Regions from separate parts of the Marinobacter panjinensis genome, predicted to be linked through region 1. Evidence: riboswitches for the same ligand, from Rfam matches in the RefSeq annotation. Region 1 holds a riboswitch; the other holds the start of a gene.
What was found. A riboswitch is a leader RNA that binds a small molecule or an ion and turns the genes downstream of it on or off. The one in region 1 is predicted to bind cobalamin.
Positions count from the first base shown of each region.

Region 2: it holds a riboswitch for cobalamin, as region 1 does, so the genes downstream of both, FDP08_RS19215 (TonB-dependent receptor plug domain-containing protein) here and FDP08_RS12490 (ribonucleoside-diphosphate reductase subunit alpha) in region 1, are expected to answer to the same signal.

Region 1 is NZ_SZYH01000001.1:2,713,206-2,721,498, forward strand. It holds gene FDP08_RS12480 (Mut7-C RNAse domain-containing protein) at 1-329, opposite strand, end outside; gene FDP08_RS12485 (ribonucleotide-diphosphate reductase subunit beta) at 355-1,404, opposite strand; gene FDP08_RS12490 (ribonucleoside-diphosphate reductase subunit alpha) at 1,478-4,240, opposite strand; cobalamin riboswitch at 4,456-4,651, opposite strand; gene FDP08_RS12495 (DUF3047 domain-containing protein) at 4,726-5,457, shown strand; gene FDP08_RS12500 (substrate-binding periplasmic protein) at 5,439-6,305, opposite strand; gene nhaB (sodium/proton antiporter NhaB) at 6,416-7,921, opposite strand; gene FDP08_RS12510 (D-amino acid dehydrogenase) at 8,122-8,293, opposite strand, start outside.
Region 2 is NZ_SZYH01000002.1:636,767-645,059, reverse strand. It holds gene FDP08_RS19220 (cobaltochelatase subunit CobN) at 1-3,650, opposite strand, end outside; gene FDP08_RS19215 (TonB-dependent receptor plug domain-containing protein) at 3,673-5,484, opposite strand; cobalamin riboswitch at 5,631-5,853, opposite strand; gene cobD (threonine-phosphate decarboxylase CobD) at 5,890-6,906, opposite strand; gene FDP08_RS19205 (cob(I)yrinic acid a,c-diamide adenosyltransferase) at 6,938-7,495, opposite strand; gene FDP08_RS19200 (methylmalonyl-CoA mutase family protein) at 7,538-8,293, opposite strand, start outside.

The DNA of each region.
Region 1 (8,293 bases):
CAGTTTTTGCAGCGGCTGAACGGGGCCAGGCACCAATCCAGGTCCAGCCGGAGAGTCAGCTCCCTCAGCCGGGCCTGGTCATCCCGACCCGACAGAAACAGCACATAGAAAGGCGCGCAGGCAAACTCCAGCAGGTCCGCATCCGCGGTAACCAGCCATCGCTGCTCCGCGCGGGAGCAATCCACCAGTTGCCTGTCTGGCGAGCCCGGGGCAGGCAAGGAGGTATCGTACCCGGCCACCCGCAGCCACTGCGCCACGTTGATCAACATCTCGTCGCACAGAAAGCGCAGCGGCGCCAGTGGACACAGGCTGCCTTCAATCAACTTCATACCATTCTGACCGGAACCTGTCCGGCTACCACTCCAGTTGTGCCCCGGTCTGGTACTCGATCACCCGGGTTTCAAAAAAGTTCTTCTCCTTACGCATGGTAGCCTGCTCATCCAGCCAGGGCGACACGTTCTTCGCCCCCGGGAACGGCTCTTCCAGGCCCACGGTTCTGGCACGACGATTAGCCACAAAGCGGAATTGTTCGCTGTGGTACTCGGCGGAGTAGCCGAGGATGGGGTCGCGCAGAATGTAGTTGGCGTAGGCGGTTTCGGCGGCCTCGGACTCGTCCCACATGTCTCTGACGGCTTTCGGATCGAGGGTGATGTTTTCCTCTTCGAGGATCTGGTTGACCACTTTCAGGCCGAAGGAGAAGTGCATGGCCTCGTCTCGCAGGATGTACTGCAGCTGCTCACCGGTACCCCGCATCAGCCCGCGGCGCTGCAGCGCAAAGATGGGGCTGAAGCCGTTGTAGAACCAGGCGCCCTCGAAGACCGCTGCGAAGAACAGATAGGACATGATGAATTCCTGCAGGTCGTCCCGGTTGCGCAGGTTCAGGTCGGAGCGCATGGCGGCGTCCAGGCGCCGGTTGGCCATCTGGATCTTGCCGTTGATGGCGGGCACCACGCGGTAGCGGTTGTAGATTTCGCTCTGGTCGAGGTTGAGAGTTTCGATGCAGTGCTGGTAGGCCCAGGTATGCATGGCTTCCTCGTACACCTGCCGGGCCTGGTAGATCTGCAACTCAGGCGCGCTCATTTTCTCCATCACCGCCAGGCCGATGTTGCGCATGGCGAGGATGTCGGAGGTGGTGAGGTAGGCCAGCACGTTCTCATAAACGTGTTTTTCAGGCGCGGACAGGCGGTGGTGATAGTCGTGAACGTCCTGAGCCATGTTGACGTCCAGCGGCGTCCAGTGGTTCTTGTTGGCGTTCATGAAGTACTCCCAGGCCCAGGGGTACTTGAACGGGGCGAGCTGGTTGATATCGGTCTCGCCGTTGACCACTCGTTTGTCGTCGGCATTGACGGGGGCCGGGCCTTGGGGGGTGGTTTGGGTGGTTGGTTCGTCGTCCCAGTTGAGCATGTGTCTTACCTCTGAATTTGTTTTTCGTAGGTCGGATTACGCTTCGCTAATCCGACCTACATTTACTGGAGAACTACTGGCAGGCTTCGCAATCCGGCTCGTCAATACTGCACACCTGCGGCTGCGGCGCCGCTACCGGGGCGGTCTTTTCTGCACCGGTGGCGCCCAACGAGCGCAGGTAATAGGTGGTCTTCAGGCCCCGTTCCCAGGCCAGCTGATACAGCGCATCCAGCTTCCTGCCACTGGGTTCGGCCATGTACAGATTCAGGCTCTGGGCCTGGTCGAGCCATTTCTGGCGTCTTGCGGCGGCTTCCACCAGCCATCGGGGGTCGATTTCGAACGCGGTGGCGTAGCGGGCTTTCAGTTCATCGGGAATGCGGTCGATCTGCTGCACGCTGCCGTCGAAGTATTTGAGGTCGTTGACCATCACGTTGTCCCATAGGCCTTCGGCCTTGAGGTCACGCACCAGGGAAGGGTTCACCACGGTGAACTCGCCGGAGAGGTTCGATTTCACGAACAGGTTCTGGTACGCCGGTTCGATCGACTGGGACACCCCCACGATGTTGGAGATGGTCGCCGTCGGTGCAATGGCCATGACATTGCTGTTGCGCATGCCGTTCCTGGCAATCAGCTCCCGCACCGGGGCCCAGTCCAGGCGGCTGTCGGTGTTAAGACTCAGATCCCCGTCACGGCGGTTTTTTTTCAGCAGGTTAATGGAATCGATGGGCAGGATGCCTTGTTGCCAGAGGGAGCCTTCATAGGTCTCATAGGCACCACGTTCGCCAGCCAGGGTTGCGGAGGCGCGAATGGCGAAGTAACTGATCTGTTCCATGGCCACGTCGGCAAATTCCACCGCTTCCGGGCTGGTGTAGGGCAGGTTGAGCTGATAAAGCGCGTCCTGGAAGCCCATCAGCCCCAGGCCCACCGGGCGGTGCTTGAGGTTGGAGTTCCTGGCCTGGGGTACGGCGTAGTAGTTGATATCAACAACGTTGTCGAGCATGCGCACCGCGGTGTTCACCGTGCGTTCCAGGCGCTGCAGGTCCAGCCCGCCATCACGGATATGGGCGGCGAGGTTGACGGAGCCCAGATTGCACACGGCGATTTCGTCGGCGCTGGTGTTCAGGGTGATTTCGGTACACAGGTTCGAGCTGTGCACCACGCCCCGGTGCTGCTGGGGTGAGCGCAGGTTGCAGGGGTCTTTGAAGGTGATCCAGGGATGGCCGGTCTCGAACAGCACCGTCAGCATCTTGCGCCAGAGCTGTTTGGCGGGGATCTTCTTTGACAGCGTGATTTTACCCTGCTCCGCCAGCGCCTCGTAGTGCTCGTAGCACTCACGGAAAGCATTGCCATAGAGATCGTGAAGATCCGGTACGTCGTTCGGGGAGAACAGGGTCCAGTCTTTGTCTTCGCGCATGCGCTCGATGAGCAGATCCGGCACCCAGTTGGCGGTGTTCATATCGTGAGTGCGGCGGCGTTCGTCGCCGGTGTTCTTGCGCAGTTCCAGGAATTCCTCGATATCCAGGTGCCAGCTTTCCAGATAGGCGCACACCGCGCCCTTGCGTTTGCCGCCCTGGTTGACCGCCACGGCAGTGTCGTTCACCACTTTCAGGAACGGCACCACGCCCTGGCTGCTGCCGTTGGTGCCTTTGATGTGGGAGCCCATGGCGCGAACCGGCGTCCAGTCGTTGCCCAGTCCGCCAGCCCATTTCGACAGCATGGCGTTGTCGCGGATGCTGCCGTAGATACCTTCCAGATCGTCCTGCACGGTGGTGAGATAACAGGAGGACAGCTGGGAATGCTGTGTGCCGCTGTTAAACAGGGTTGGCGTGGAAGCCATGTAATCAAAGGAAGACAACAGGTCATAGAAGTCGATGGCGCGGGCGTTTGGATCGTCCTCCTTCAGGGCCAGGCCCATGGCGACGCGCATGAAAAATACCTGGGGCAGTTCCAGCCGGGCATCGTTCCGTTTCACGAAGTAGCGGTCGTAGAGGGTCTGCAGGCCAAGGAAACCGAACTGGTAGTCCCGCTCCGGCTTCAGGGCAGCGCCCAGTTGTTCCAGATCAAACGTCGCCATGGCCTCATCCAGCAATTCATCGCGGATGCCCTGGTCAATAAACGCGCTCAGGGCCTGTGGATAAATCTCTGCCAGCGGCCGACTGGCAGGCAGATCCAGGGCGCTGGCAGTTTCCAGCCGTAGTTGTTCCAGCAACAGGCGAGCGGTCACCGCGCTGTAATCCGGCTCCTGCTCAATGCGGCCGCGGGCGGTCATGATCAGGGCGGAGATGACTTCTTTCTCGGCAATGCCGTCGTACAGGTTCCGCAGCGCTCCTGCCACCAGGGATTCGCCGTTAATACCCTCCAATCCCCGACTGGCGTGTTCCACCTGGACTTTCATCAGCCCCAGGTCCAGCGGTGCCACTTCACCGTTGGCTTTTTTTACCGTCAGCGTGGGGTGGGCTTCCACCGGTGCCAGGCTGGCACGCTCCTGGGCATGGGCTTCGCGGTAGAGTACGTAGGCGCGGGCAACTTTCTGTTCCTCCGCCCGCATCAACGCCAGTTCTACCTGGTCCTGGATGTCTTCGATGTGTACCTTGCCACCCGCTTTCAGGCGGCGGCTGATGGCCTGGATGACCTGCCGGGTGACACGCTCCACAGCATCGTGAATGCGGGCTGAGCCGGCGGCTTCGTCACCTTCCACGGCAAGGAAAGCCTTGGTGACGGCCACGCTGATTTTGGCAGGATCAAATCCAACCAGGGTTCCGTTGCGTTTAATAACCTGCAGGGAGGCGGTGCTGGATGTGGCTGATTGGCCGGGCTCGGCCAGGGAGGTGGACATGTCGGTTCTCCTGAATACGCGTTGTTTCCATGTCCTTCGCGCAGGCAGAGAGAATCGGAGGGCATATCACCGTATAAACGGGGTAAACGTCGGTACACGTAGGTCGGATTAGCGAAGCGTAATCCGACATTGGTGCCCGCATAAACCATGTTTGTCGGATTACGCTTCGCTAATCCGACCTACGGTTTTACGATTCTGCTCACCCTATACGCGAAGGTGCAGTTGTATCCCTGGCAGGTCTTCGGACTCAGGGGCGTGAACCGTGTGGTTCGACCTTGCGTGGCGACTTCCCGGTGTTAACCAGTGTCTGTGTGCCACGCTTGTTCCCCAATACCGCTGCGCGTCAGTTCCGGATTCTCACCGGATTCCCGGTACCATATCTGGTACTTAACCAAGGAAAAAAACACTATATACAGTAATATCAATGACGACAAGGCACTTTTAAACCGGTTGCCGGTCAGTAATCGGAACCTCGGGAGGGCACCATGAACCACGCATGCAGATACTTACTGGCATCCCTGATCCTGTCCATGTCACTGGCGCAGGTGCACGCAGACAACGCGGACAACTCGCTGATAACACCATTTTCTGAGATGACGTCTCTGGAGGATGGCTGGGAGCCGCTGGAATTTCCCAATATCGACCGCCATAGCCGCTACCAGCTGGTTGACGACAACGGCGAACAGGTTGTCGAAGCTACCACTGACGACAGCGCCTCCGGGCTCATTGCTCGCGTATCGGTGGAACCCGGGGACTCGCTGATCCTGCGCTGGCGCTGGAAGGTGTCGAATGTGTTTGAACAGGGCGACGCCCGCAGAAAGGACGGTGATGACTACCCCGCCCGCATCTACGTGGCGTTTGAATTCGAGCCCGAAGAAGCCGGCTTTTTTGAGCGCGCCAGGCGCAAGGCGGTGGAGGTGGTGTTCGGTGAGGAACTACCGGGTAACGCCCTGAACTATATCTGGGCCAATCAGTTGCCGGTGGGAGAAATGGTCGCCAATCCCTTCACCGATACCACGATGATGGTGGCGGTGAATTCCGGGGCGGACACGACCGGCAGCTGGGTTACCGTGGAGCGGGATATTGTGGCGGATTATAAAGAGGCCTTTGGCCGCAAACCACCCAAGCTGGCGGGGGTTGCCATCATGTCGGATTCCGACAACACCGGGGAATCCGCTACTGCCTGGTACGGCGACGTTCAGTTGATCAGGCCCTGAAGCAGATCGGCCAATCCCGGAAGCTGAAATCCTCCGTTCAAAACCCTGGGTTTCGGAACCTCCCCGCGTTCGGCAAGACGCAGGTAGGCATCATCAAACTCGTTCCGCAACTGAGCGCTTCTCGGATTAGCCAGCGAGAACACCCAGGCAGCATTCCGGGTGCGCACGGGGTACTCGCGAATACCGCGGATCGGAAATTCCTCCAGCACGGCGTTTACCGGGTCCTGATAATCCAGCAGATAGTCGCCCCGCCCTCGGTTCAGCATTGCCACGGCCGCCTGGTGGTTGGGCGCTTCGGTGATCGATATGCCAGGGGTGCGTGCCAGATGGTCAGCCATGCCACCATAGGTGTAGCCGGAAATAAGAATCAGGGTTTTGTCCTTCAGATCGTCGAAGTGCGAAACCGGCGGCATATTCTCCATTCCCCAGACACTGAGCGTGAATGGCAGCGGGCTTACAAAAGTCTCCAGAACTTCGCCTTCAAGGGCAGGTACGTCGGTAACACCGGGCCATATGTCGATGCCGCCCGTGCGAAGGTAATAATAGGCACGACTCACAGGAAGGTAACGGAAATTCACATCGTATCCTGCTTCGTTCGCCACGCGGCGAGTCAGATCGATAAACACGCCCTCGGCACGGCCATCGATACCCTCATAAGTCAGGGGAGGTACATCCACATAACCCACTATCAGGGTGTCGCGGGTCGGCTGGGCCTGAGCAGGGCCGGCAAGAACAGCGAGGCAAAGGGAAACCAATAATGCAAAGGCCAATGGGCGGGTAATCGAATCCCACCCGCAATACAGGAAATCGCAAGAAAGCTTGGTCCGGATTCGGGCTGTTATTATCATCGTTGCCGCTGGCCATTGTCTTGTTACCACTCCAAAAAGAGTAACAGACCTGCACAGGAATGCACTGTCCGCAAGGCAACAATTTCCGATAGCACGAGCTGCTGCTGGCTCTAAACCAGGTTGATGACGCTGAACAGGCCTACAGCACCCATCACGATCGTGTAGGGAAATGCCATGATCACCATACGTCCGTAGGATAAACGCACCAAGGGCGCAATGGCAGACGTCAGCAGGAACAGGAACGCCGCCTGTCCGTTCGGCGTGGCGACACTGGGCAGGTTGGTACCCGTGTTAATAGCAATGGCCAGTTCCTGGAAGTGATCGTAGTCGATACTGCCGGCATCCAGTGCCTGTTTGATTTCGCTGATGTACACCGTAGCCACAAAAACGTTATCGCTGATCATCGACAGCAGTCCGTTGGCGATAAAGAACATGCCCGGCTGCTGGTCCTTTGGCAGGCTGAGCACAAAATCGATGATCGGCTTGAACAGGTGCTGTTCGTGAATGACGGCGACGATGGCAAAGAACACCACCAGCAGCGAGGTAAAGGGCAGGGATTCCTGGAATGCCTTGCCGATCTGATGCTCGTCGGTAACGCCGGTGAACGAGGTGATAAGGATGATCACCAGAAGACCAATCAGCCCCACCTCCGCCAGGTGGAAGGCCAGGCCGACAACCAGAATCAGTGCAGCCATTGCCTGCACCCACAATGCAGCCTGGTCGGCCTTGGTCCGCTTGGTACGTTCGTTGTCGGCAAATTCCTCCAGCACCTGGCGCACCGGTTTCGGCAGGCGGGCGCCATAGCCAAACCAGCGCAGCTTTTCCAGCGCCCAGCAAGTAGTCAGACCTGCAGCCAGCACCGGCAGGCTGACCGGCGCCATATGCAAAAAGAAGCTGGCAAAGTCCCAGCCCACTACCTTGGCGATCAACAGGTTCTGGGGCTCGCCCACCATGGTGGCCACCCCGCCCAGCGCGGTTCCAATGGCACCGTGCATCAGCAGACTGCGCAGGAATGCCCGGAACCTGTCCAGGTCTTCGCGATGCAGCTCAATCACCTGTTCATCGCTGTTGGCGTTATGGTCCTTGTGTTGGTAGCCCTTGCCCGATGCCACCTTGTGGTACACCGAATAGAAGCCCACGGCGACGCTGATGATCACGGCGGTAACGGTCAGCGCGTCCAGGAACGCCGAAAGCAGGGCAGCAGCGGCACAGAACAGCAATGAAAGCGCAGATTTCGAGCGCACGCCCACCAATATCTGGGTAAAGGTCACCAGCAGCAGCTCTTTCATGAAGTAGATACCCGCCACCATGAACATCAGCAGCAGGATAACCGGGAAGTTCACCAGTACTTCGTGGTACACCGCGTCCGCCGTGGTCATACCGATCAGCAGGGCTTCGGTCGCCAGCAGGCCACCCGGTAACAGGGGATAGCACTTCAGCGCCATGGCCAGAGTAAATATGAATTCGCCCACCAGAACCCAGCCAGCTACAGCTGGCCCAAGAGTCCATAGAATCAAAGGATTGGCAATCAGGAAAAGGATGATGACCTGTTTGTACCAGGCCGGTGCATTACCCAGGAAGTTGTGGGTAAAACCAGAGAGAACGGTAGTGGGCATTACAGGATTCTTCTGAGTAAACGGACGAGTGACAGTATGTGGTAACCGGCCCTTATCTTCCTTGATATTTACGTACCCGGTAATCCCTCTAAGGTACCGGGTAGGTGACTATTTGGTCTTACACGCGACAAGGAAGAGCAGCCGAACGACCACCCCAAAAAGATTCGTAATATTACTTAAAGACAGCGCCTTGAGCGACTTTATTTTCCAGTAACGGCTTCAGCCAGCATCTCGGCTGTAATCGCCGAGAGGGTCCAACCCAGATGGCCGTGTCCGGTGTTATAGAATACCGTCGGCAACCGGCCTGGCCCGACCCGTGGCATCATGTTGGGAAGCATGGGTCGCAACCCCGCCCAGGGCACCACGCGCCGG
Region 2 (8,293 bases), on a different contig from region 1:
AGCGCACGCTGGAGCGAGTCGATCCTCGGGTTTTTCGGGTCCGCGTACTGCAACACGCGGTTCTCTGGCGGTTCGCCGCGCAGGTGTTCCACAGCGTTGGACAGGCCACCCTGAAAGTCAAAACCGTCATCGTTATCCAGCAGACCGTAGAGGTGGCTGGCCCGCCCCAGATAGGTGTGATTCACCGTATGTAGCTGGCGATCGAACGCCTGGTGAGCGGGTTCACCCTGGCTGCCCTTGCCGTACACATGCCCCATGCGGCGGCGGTAGGCATCCCCCAGTTGCTCTCGCTCCTGCCAGGCGCCGGAGCGGGTGGCAAGGCGATTGACACCGGCGCCGTAAGCCCCCGGCGCAGTGCCGAAAACGCGGTGGGCTGCCTCGGCACCCGCATCACGTGCCGAGGCTCCCGCTGCCAGAATGACGCGCGTATCGGCAACCCAGCGGGCAGCCACTTCATTGGTTGCCAGCGGTTCATCGCCGAACTCACGCATCTCCACGGGCAGCACGGAAAGGGCCTGCTCCAGTGCTTCCTCCAGTTCGGGATGTTCCGCCTCGATGGTGTCTGCCGCACCGGCCAGGGCGTAGCGGGAGGCCAGATCCAGCCATTCCAGTTGGCTCTCGTAGAGATCCCGAAACAGCCCGGAGGTGGTAAACACCACATTGCGGCGGACCGGATTATCGGTCTGCGGCCCTGCGGGCAGGCGCTCCAGGCCCTTCACAATGCCCCGACTGTTCCATACCGGCCGAATTCCCAGCAGTTTCATACCGAAGGCAATCATCACACCCTCGTCCCTCACGGTGTCCGAGGCCCAGAGCACCAGAGCATCGCTTTCGTCCTTCTGCCGGCCCTTGTCAGCCATGGCTTCCTCCGCCAGTTCCGTAGCCAGGGACCAGGCCACCCGCGTGGGAATCAGGTCATCGGACAGGGCGTGGAAGTTGCGACCTGTTGGCAGTACCGCCGGTGTCCGCAACGGGTCATTGCCCTGCCCTGGTGCCACAAAACGGCCGTCGAGCGCGGCCAGGAAGCTCTGGCGTTCCGCCGCCGGCGACGCTTCCAGATTCTTACGCCATTCCGCCTCAGGAGAGCTAGCCTTGCCCGCCATGGAGTCCAGCATGGTATCCACCATATCCGCATTCCAGTCACGGCCAAACACGTGCAGACCCAGGGGCATGAAGTGTTCCTGCATATCGGTGACGTAGTGGCCGGCCTCATGGACCAACAGATCCGGGGACAGCTCCTCCAGGGACACTTCCTCCTCTGACAGCCCCATCTCGCCCGCAATTTCCCGCTCCAGGTCCTCGCCGATATCCAACACCTCGATTTTCTCCTGCAGCATGTCCAGAGCCCGCTCCCTGGTGGGGCTGTCCGGCTCGTTGGCGGACTCCCAGGTTTCCACCAGTTGTCGCAGTTCGAGAAGCTCATCGTAGAGTTCGGTGGCTGCCAGTGGCGGCGTCAGGTGACTGATCATCACCCCCAGGGCCCGCCGCTTGGCCTGTATGCCCTCACCCACGCCGTCCACAATGTAGGGATAGATCAGCGGCAGATCGCCACCCAGCAGGTCCGGATAGTCGTCCCCGGTCAACCCGGCGCGGCGGCGGGGCAGAAACTCCCGCGTGGAATGGCGGCCCACGTATATCAGGACATCGGCCTGGTAGTGATCCCGCAGCCAGTGGTAGAAGCCCACGTATTGATGGGTAGGCGGAAAGGTGGTGTTGGCGTGCAGCAATTCTTCGTCCACTTCCCAGCCCCGTGGCGGTTGCGGGCCGATATAGATGTTGCCGAACCGCAAGCCTGGGAAAATCAGCCGGTCATCCACCACCATCGACTGTCCCGGTGCCTCGCCCCAGCCCCTCAGGCCGGGAATGCCCGTGTCAGCCAGGGCAACCCGTCTGTCGTCCAGCTTGCTCTTCTGGCCACCCTCATCAAGACGCTTTTGCCAGAGCGCCTCATATTCATCCAGCCGAACCAGGGTGGCCTTGCGATTTGGGTGCTGGATGTGTTCGATGAGGTGACGCAGGTCACGGATACCACGACTCAGCAAGCCGGTTGCCAGCTCCTTTTCGCCCATTTCATGGGCCTGCCCAAGTCGCTCATGCAGGTACCCGAGCGGTCCGTGAACCATTTCCTGCTGGACAACCGGCGGCAAGGTTTCAAAGTAGCGTCGATAGGTGCCACCGGACATAGAGGCGACCTCTTCCGCCATCTCGCGCAAGGCGCGAGGATCATCCGGCAGGCTGACACCACGCTGTTGTATCAGGTCTGTCAGGGCCCCCGGGCTCTCCGGGAGCGGGCCGGTGTCGTAACCCTCCTCCTTGAGCCAGGTCAGCATTTCATACAGGGAAGCCGGCACATCGAGGTTGTCCGCGCCGATGTTCTGCCGGCCCGGAGGGTGATTGTAATAAATAATTGCGACACGCTTGTCGGCATTGTCCTTACTCTGCAACACGTGCCAGCGTTTGAGGCGGTCAGCAACGGCTTGCACACGCTCCGGTACCGGCTGGGTCAGCGTCAGTGCCACACCGGTTCGCTCGTCAATCACTTCCGGTTCTGCCGTCGCCAGCACCATGGGCTGACTGACACCCTGTAGTTCCGGCATGGCCAGTTTGTAGTGCACTTTGTCCGAGGGAATACCGTCTACCGACAATTGCCACTGGTTGGCGGTGCGGGAGGCCAGTCGCAAGCCCTTGATCACCGGAATATCCAGCCGGGTGAGCTCCGCAGTGACCTGGCGGCGGCCCTCGCCACCCCCGACGGTAAAGTCCTGAAGGCTGATGATGCCTGAGAGCGTCGCCGGGGCAACAACCTCATCCAGTGAGCGAATGGCCTCTAGGCTGGCGCCGCCCCAGCGGGACAGGATGGCAAAACACTGGATACCCCTGGATTCCAGGGCGGCACAGGTTGCATCCAGCAGCGCCCGGTCTCCCGGGCGATCACCGCTGTCCAGATCCAGCAGGGTGACCACCGGTCCGGACTGCAGCCTCAGGTCCGCCGGATTATCTGTCGCCTCCCCATTGCGGTAATAGCGAATCAATGCCCGGGGCGGCAGCTCAGGTACTGACAGATCATGACCTGTCTGCACCAGCAACCAGCGCAAGAGGGCGTCCAGGTGGTGCGGGGTACGCCCCTGATAAAGGGCTCGCCCTTCCAGCCACGGGACCTGTTGTGGAAACTGGTGACGCAAGCTTGTCCGGTGAGCATCCACGTCAGCCCCCGGGTCCGGAGCTTTCATCAGATCGTTGAGGGCGGAGGCATCCAGCCCGTCCAGCACCGCCCGGCCCTCCAACCGCGACAGGCGAGTCAGCGAACGGTCGCCGTTAACGGCCAGTATCGGAAACTGCCGCTCTTTTGTCAGGTTCCGAACCGTCTGTTCCAGCCGGCCTACCTGATCACCGAAAACCGCGGCCAGCAGCAGTACATCGGCCCGCCCAAACAGCTCTTCGAGCGCCTGGCTGTCCAGGCGGGCCAGCTGTTCCGGCGTCCGCAGGATAACTTCGTGATCCGGGTGAGCTGCCAGAAAGCGCTCCGCGCCTGCGGCCATTTCTGCCGCCGATCGCTCGGACACCACGCCAACCACGGTGGCGCCGAATGCCGGGATCGAGAGCAGAAATGCCAGGCCCAGGAGCAATCCGGATACCGGTTTTTTCATCATGCCCTTATATCTCCATAGCCTGTCAGATGTCGTAGCGTATGGTCAGCATCGCTGTGCGGCCTGCGGAAATGTATTCACTCCCGTCTACCCGGAGTGCGGTGGTGTACTCTCGATCCAACACGTTGTCCACGGTGATATTGGTCGTCCAATGGCTATCGATCTGCCATTTGGCCCGCAGATCCCAGGTGGCAAAGCCTGCAATGCGCTCATCGTTGTCGGCGTCGTCATAGCGGTAGCCCTGACCTTTTACCGTTGTTCCCACGGACACCTGTCCAAAGGCGCGATCGACATCAACCCGGAACTGCTGGGCGCTGCGACGACGAATTCGGTTATCGGTCTCCCGGTTGCGGGGGTCAGTGACTGAGGCACCAGCCTGCAGGATCCATTCATCCAGCTCCAGACCAGCACTCAGCTCGATACCCCGGATTCGAGCCTCGTCAACGTTAAACGGAGCAAAGCGGCCATCTTGAAGGGTAAACACGATCAGGTCATCGGCGTCAGTCTGATAAATCGCGGCATCCCAGAACCAATGAGCGTAATTACCGCCAACGCCCAGCTCTACGCTGCCGGCGGTTTCCGGTTGCAGATCGGCATTACCGAATCCGGGAAAGTAAAGATCATTAAAGGTAGGCGCGCGGAACGAGGTGCTGTAGCTCACCCGGGCCCGATGATTCCGGTCCAGATCAATGCCCATGGCGGCGGCGCCCGTTTCCTCCCGACCAAAAGCCTCATTGTCATCCGCCCGCAGGCTCAGTTGAAAATCGGTGGGACCGAAATTCAGCAGGGCCTGCCCAAAAATGGCGGCGTTGGTGCGGCTGGTTTCGTCAAAGTCGGTGGTGCTTTCCACTTCATCCACCAGCAACTCACCACCGACGATGTACTCGTGACGGCCGCCACTGAGCTGGTTTTCCCAACGGGCGCTGCGGGTCCTGGTATCGAACGTGCTGTCGCCGAAGGTATCGCGATTGTCAGATTCGTCACGTGATTCGGCTAGCAGGATTCGGCTGCGCCAATAGTTGCTGACAGGAGTATCCAGGCGGAAACCGACGGTCTGAATGGCGAAGTCCGTATCACCGCCCTCGAATTCGGAATTGCCCTGGGACCGCATGAAAACCATGCCGGCCTCGCCACCCGAATCAAACTGGTGGGCTACGGATCCGAGCGCAGAGCTGTTGCGAAAGCTCTTGTCTTCCCCGCCCTCAACAATGGCGGTACCGTCGGTCTCCAAATGGTTTGCACTGAAGCTGTATTTCATCCGTCCCTCGGTACCCGCTGCTCCGGCCTGGTACTCCTGGGTGTTGAAATTGCCGCCACCTGCCTGGACCCAGCCTTTGCGACCTGTCGGGGCGCTGTGGGTAAAGCCCTGGACGACACCGCCTACCGCATCGGCGCCGTAAAGGTTGCTGCGCGAACCGCGCACGATTTCGACGCGCTCCAACATCTGCGGCGGAAAATACTGCCAGGCGGCACCGCCACTGGTGGCCGAGCGCAAACGCACACCGTCCACAAGGAACACGGTGGACTCGCTACCGGTTCCGCGGGTATAAACGCTGGTGTTCTTGCCGAAGGAGCCATTGCTGACAATGTCCAGGCCCGGCTGGCCTACAAGAAGCTCATCAAAGGTCTGGGGCTGGAGGCGCTCGATGGCTTCGCTGTCGATCACGGTGACCGAGGAATCGCTTTCCCCCCGGGTCTTGGGGCCGAGCGTGGCGGTTACTACGATCGGATCAAGCTCGGGGGCCATATTTCCTTCGTCGGCCAGGGCCGAGCAAACGGGCAGGAATACAACGGGGAGGCCGGACAACAGGACCGGCATGGTCTTCGAAAAACCCATAATCAGCACTCGCTTTTGAACCACGCGCACCCGCATGGCGTTTATTATGTTGCGGAGCTTGAGAGTGAGTCTGGGGGAGGCAGGATACGAGTCAGTGTACAGGTGTAAAACCGACACAACTCACCCACCGCCGTCGCCCTCCGCAACTTCCGGTGTGTATTCAGGCCGGTCTCCGGGCTTGCGAGTGGATCAGCCTTGGTGTCTGATCCGGGGCAATCACCTTCCCATGCATCTTGCACAGTGGCTTTTACGATTGCCTTTAGCTCGCTTACCGTTGCGGGGGCAGCGTCGGACTTTAACCGACTTCCCGTTTTAAGCTTTTCTGCGGCGATACCGCGAAAAAGCGTTACCTGAATACGGTATACATTTTTTCGGTGGTCAACCTATCAGCCCCTCAGGGCTAAATCAATAAACATCCTTTAAATACATTGCCCGATCAAAACGCGCCCAATCCCGCTCGGAACCAGGCAATCCGAATCTCAGCGCCGCGGGATTTTCAAACTCCCGGACCAGAATTCCCTCGCCTGCAAGCGCGGATGCAATCTCCGCTGCCCTTCTGTGCCGAACGTACCGGAACAACGCGGTGCCAGTAGAATGCTCCAGGCCATGGTACGCCAGACACTCCGACAGTCGCCCGCTTTCGCTGTGCAATCGCTCGGCAGTCGCGGCCTGCCATTGGTGGTCTGCCAGCGCCTTACCCATTACAAAACGCGCTGGCCCACTGATCGACCAGGGCCCCAGCGTGGCCGCCAGCAAACCTACAATATCCGGGTCGCCGACAACAGCCCCGGCCCTGAGACCCGCCAGGCCGAAAAACTTGCCCAGCGACCTCATAACCAGAAGGCCAGGCCGGCCCGTCGCAAAGCCGACACTGAGTTCCGGCGTGGCATCCATGAAAGCCTCATCAACGATCAGCCAGCCGCCGCGGCGTTGAAGACGATCGTGCCAGTTCAACAGCCGCTGAGGCTCGATGGCCTGGCCCGTCGGATTGTTGGGATTGATCCAGACCAGCACGTCCAGTTCATCAAGCCAACGCTCGTCATTACTGGCGACCTGCTTGCTACCAATTTCCGTGACCCGGTGGCCGGCAGAGGCCCAACAATGCCCGTGTTCCTGATAACCCGGCGAAGGCACACCTACCTGGCACGGTGAGCGCAAACAGGGCAATGCCAGGATCGCCGCCTGGCTGCCGGCAACCGGAATACCAGCCGAGGAATCGGGCGCACCGACCCACTGTCTGATGCGTTGTTCCAGACCATCATCAGGCTCCGGCAAGCGACGCCACACCTCCTCGGGAATTGCCGGAACGGACCACCCCTGCGGATTGATGCCGGTGGAGAGGTCCAACCATTGTTCCAGCGGGATTTTCCACTTTCGCGCAGCGGCGCGAAGCCGGCCGCCATGCTCCGGAGCCGGCATCATGATTCGTCAGAGCCTCCGACGCAGCCCGACATCATTCCCCGGGCACCCAGAGCACATCGTCTTTTCCCTTGCCATTGGCATGCCGGGCAAGCACGAAAAGCAGGTCAGACAGGCGGTTCATATATTCCAGCACCGACTGACTGATCTCCTGATCTTCCTTCAACTGAACAATGATTCGCTCGGCCCGGCGGGTTACTGTCCGGGCATGGTGAAGGTGCGTTGCGGCGGGGTTACCCGCCGGCAGAATAAACGAGCGCAGGGACGGAATGTCCGCGTTGAACTTGTCAATTTCCTGCTCAAGTTCCAGGGTCTTGGCCCCGGCGAGCCTCAGTGGTGGGTATTTCGGGTTTTCCGCAAAAGGCGTGCACAGATCCGCACCCACATCGAACAGATCGTTCTGGATGCGCGCCAGTATTCCATCCAGTACTTCGTCCACATGCAGCCTCGCCAGGCCAATAACGGCATTGGCCTCATCCACCGTGCCGTAGGCTTCCACACGCAGATCGTGCTTGGCGACACGGCTGCCATCGCCGAGGCCGGTATCGCCTTTATCTCCGGTTTTCGTATAGATCTTGGTGAGCCTGACCATTCATTTCTCCCGTGAACCGCTTCAGTCAGTAAATGAAGCCGGTCAGATTACAGGTTTTTCGCGATAGGTTCCCCAGATGCCTTTCAGGGTTTCCACAATGTCGCCCATTGAAGCGCCCTCTCTGACCAATTCAATGGTGAGAGGCATCAGGTTAACCGATTCATCCTCGGCCTGCTCTTTCAGCTGTTTGAGCATGCTCTGGACCTTTTCCTCATCGCGATTGTTCTTGACCCTGTTCAGGCGTTCAATCTGACGGCGCTCTGTTTCCGGATCGTGGGGATGGGTTTCGATTTCAACATCTTCTTCCTCCTGGACGAACATATTAACGCCGATAACCGGTCTTTCCCCACTGGCCTTGCGCAGCGCGAAATCATAAGCCGAGTCGGAGATGCCTCTCTGGAAGTAACCATCGTCGATACACTGGAGCGTGCCGCCCAGTTCTTCAACCTCATCGAGGATTTTCCAGACTTCCCGCTCAATCTCGTCGGTCAGGCTTTCCACGTAGTAGGAACCGCCCAGTGGGTCTACAACCTGGGTGATGTTGGTCTCGTAGGCGATGATCTGCTGGGTACGCAGTGCAATCCGCATTGCTTCTTCAGTGGGTATGGCGAACGCCTCGTCCATGCCATTGGTATGCAGCGATTGCGCGCCACCCAGCACGGCAGAGAGCGCCTGGAGCGCAGTACGGATCGGGTTGATCGTGTACTGTGGCTTGGTCAGGGTTGCCGCTGCAGTTTGCGCGTGGAAACGTAGCCGGCTGGCCGCGGGATTCGTGGCCCCGAATTTTTCCCGCATGAT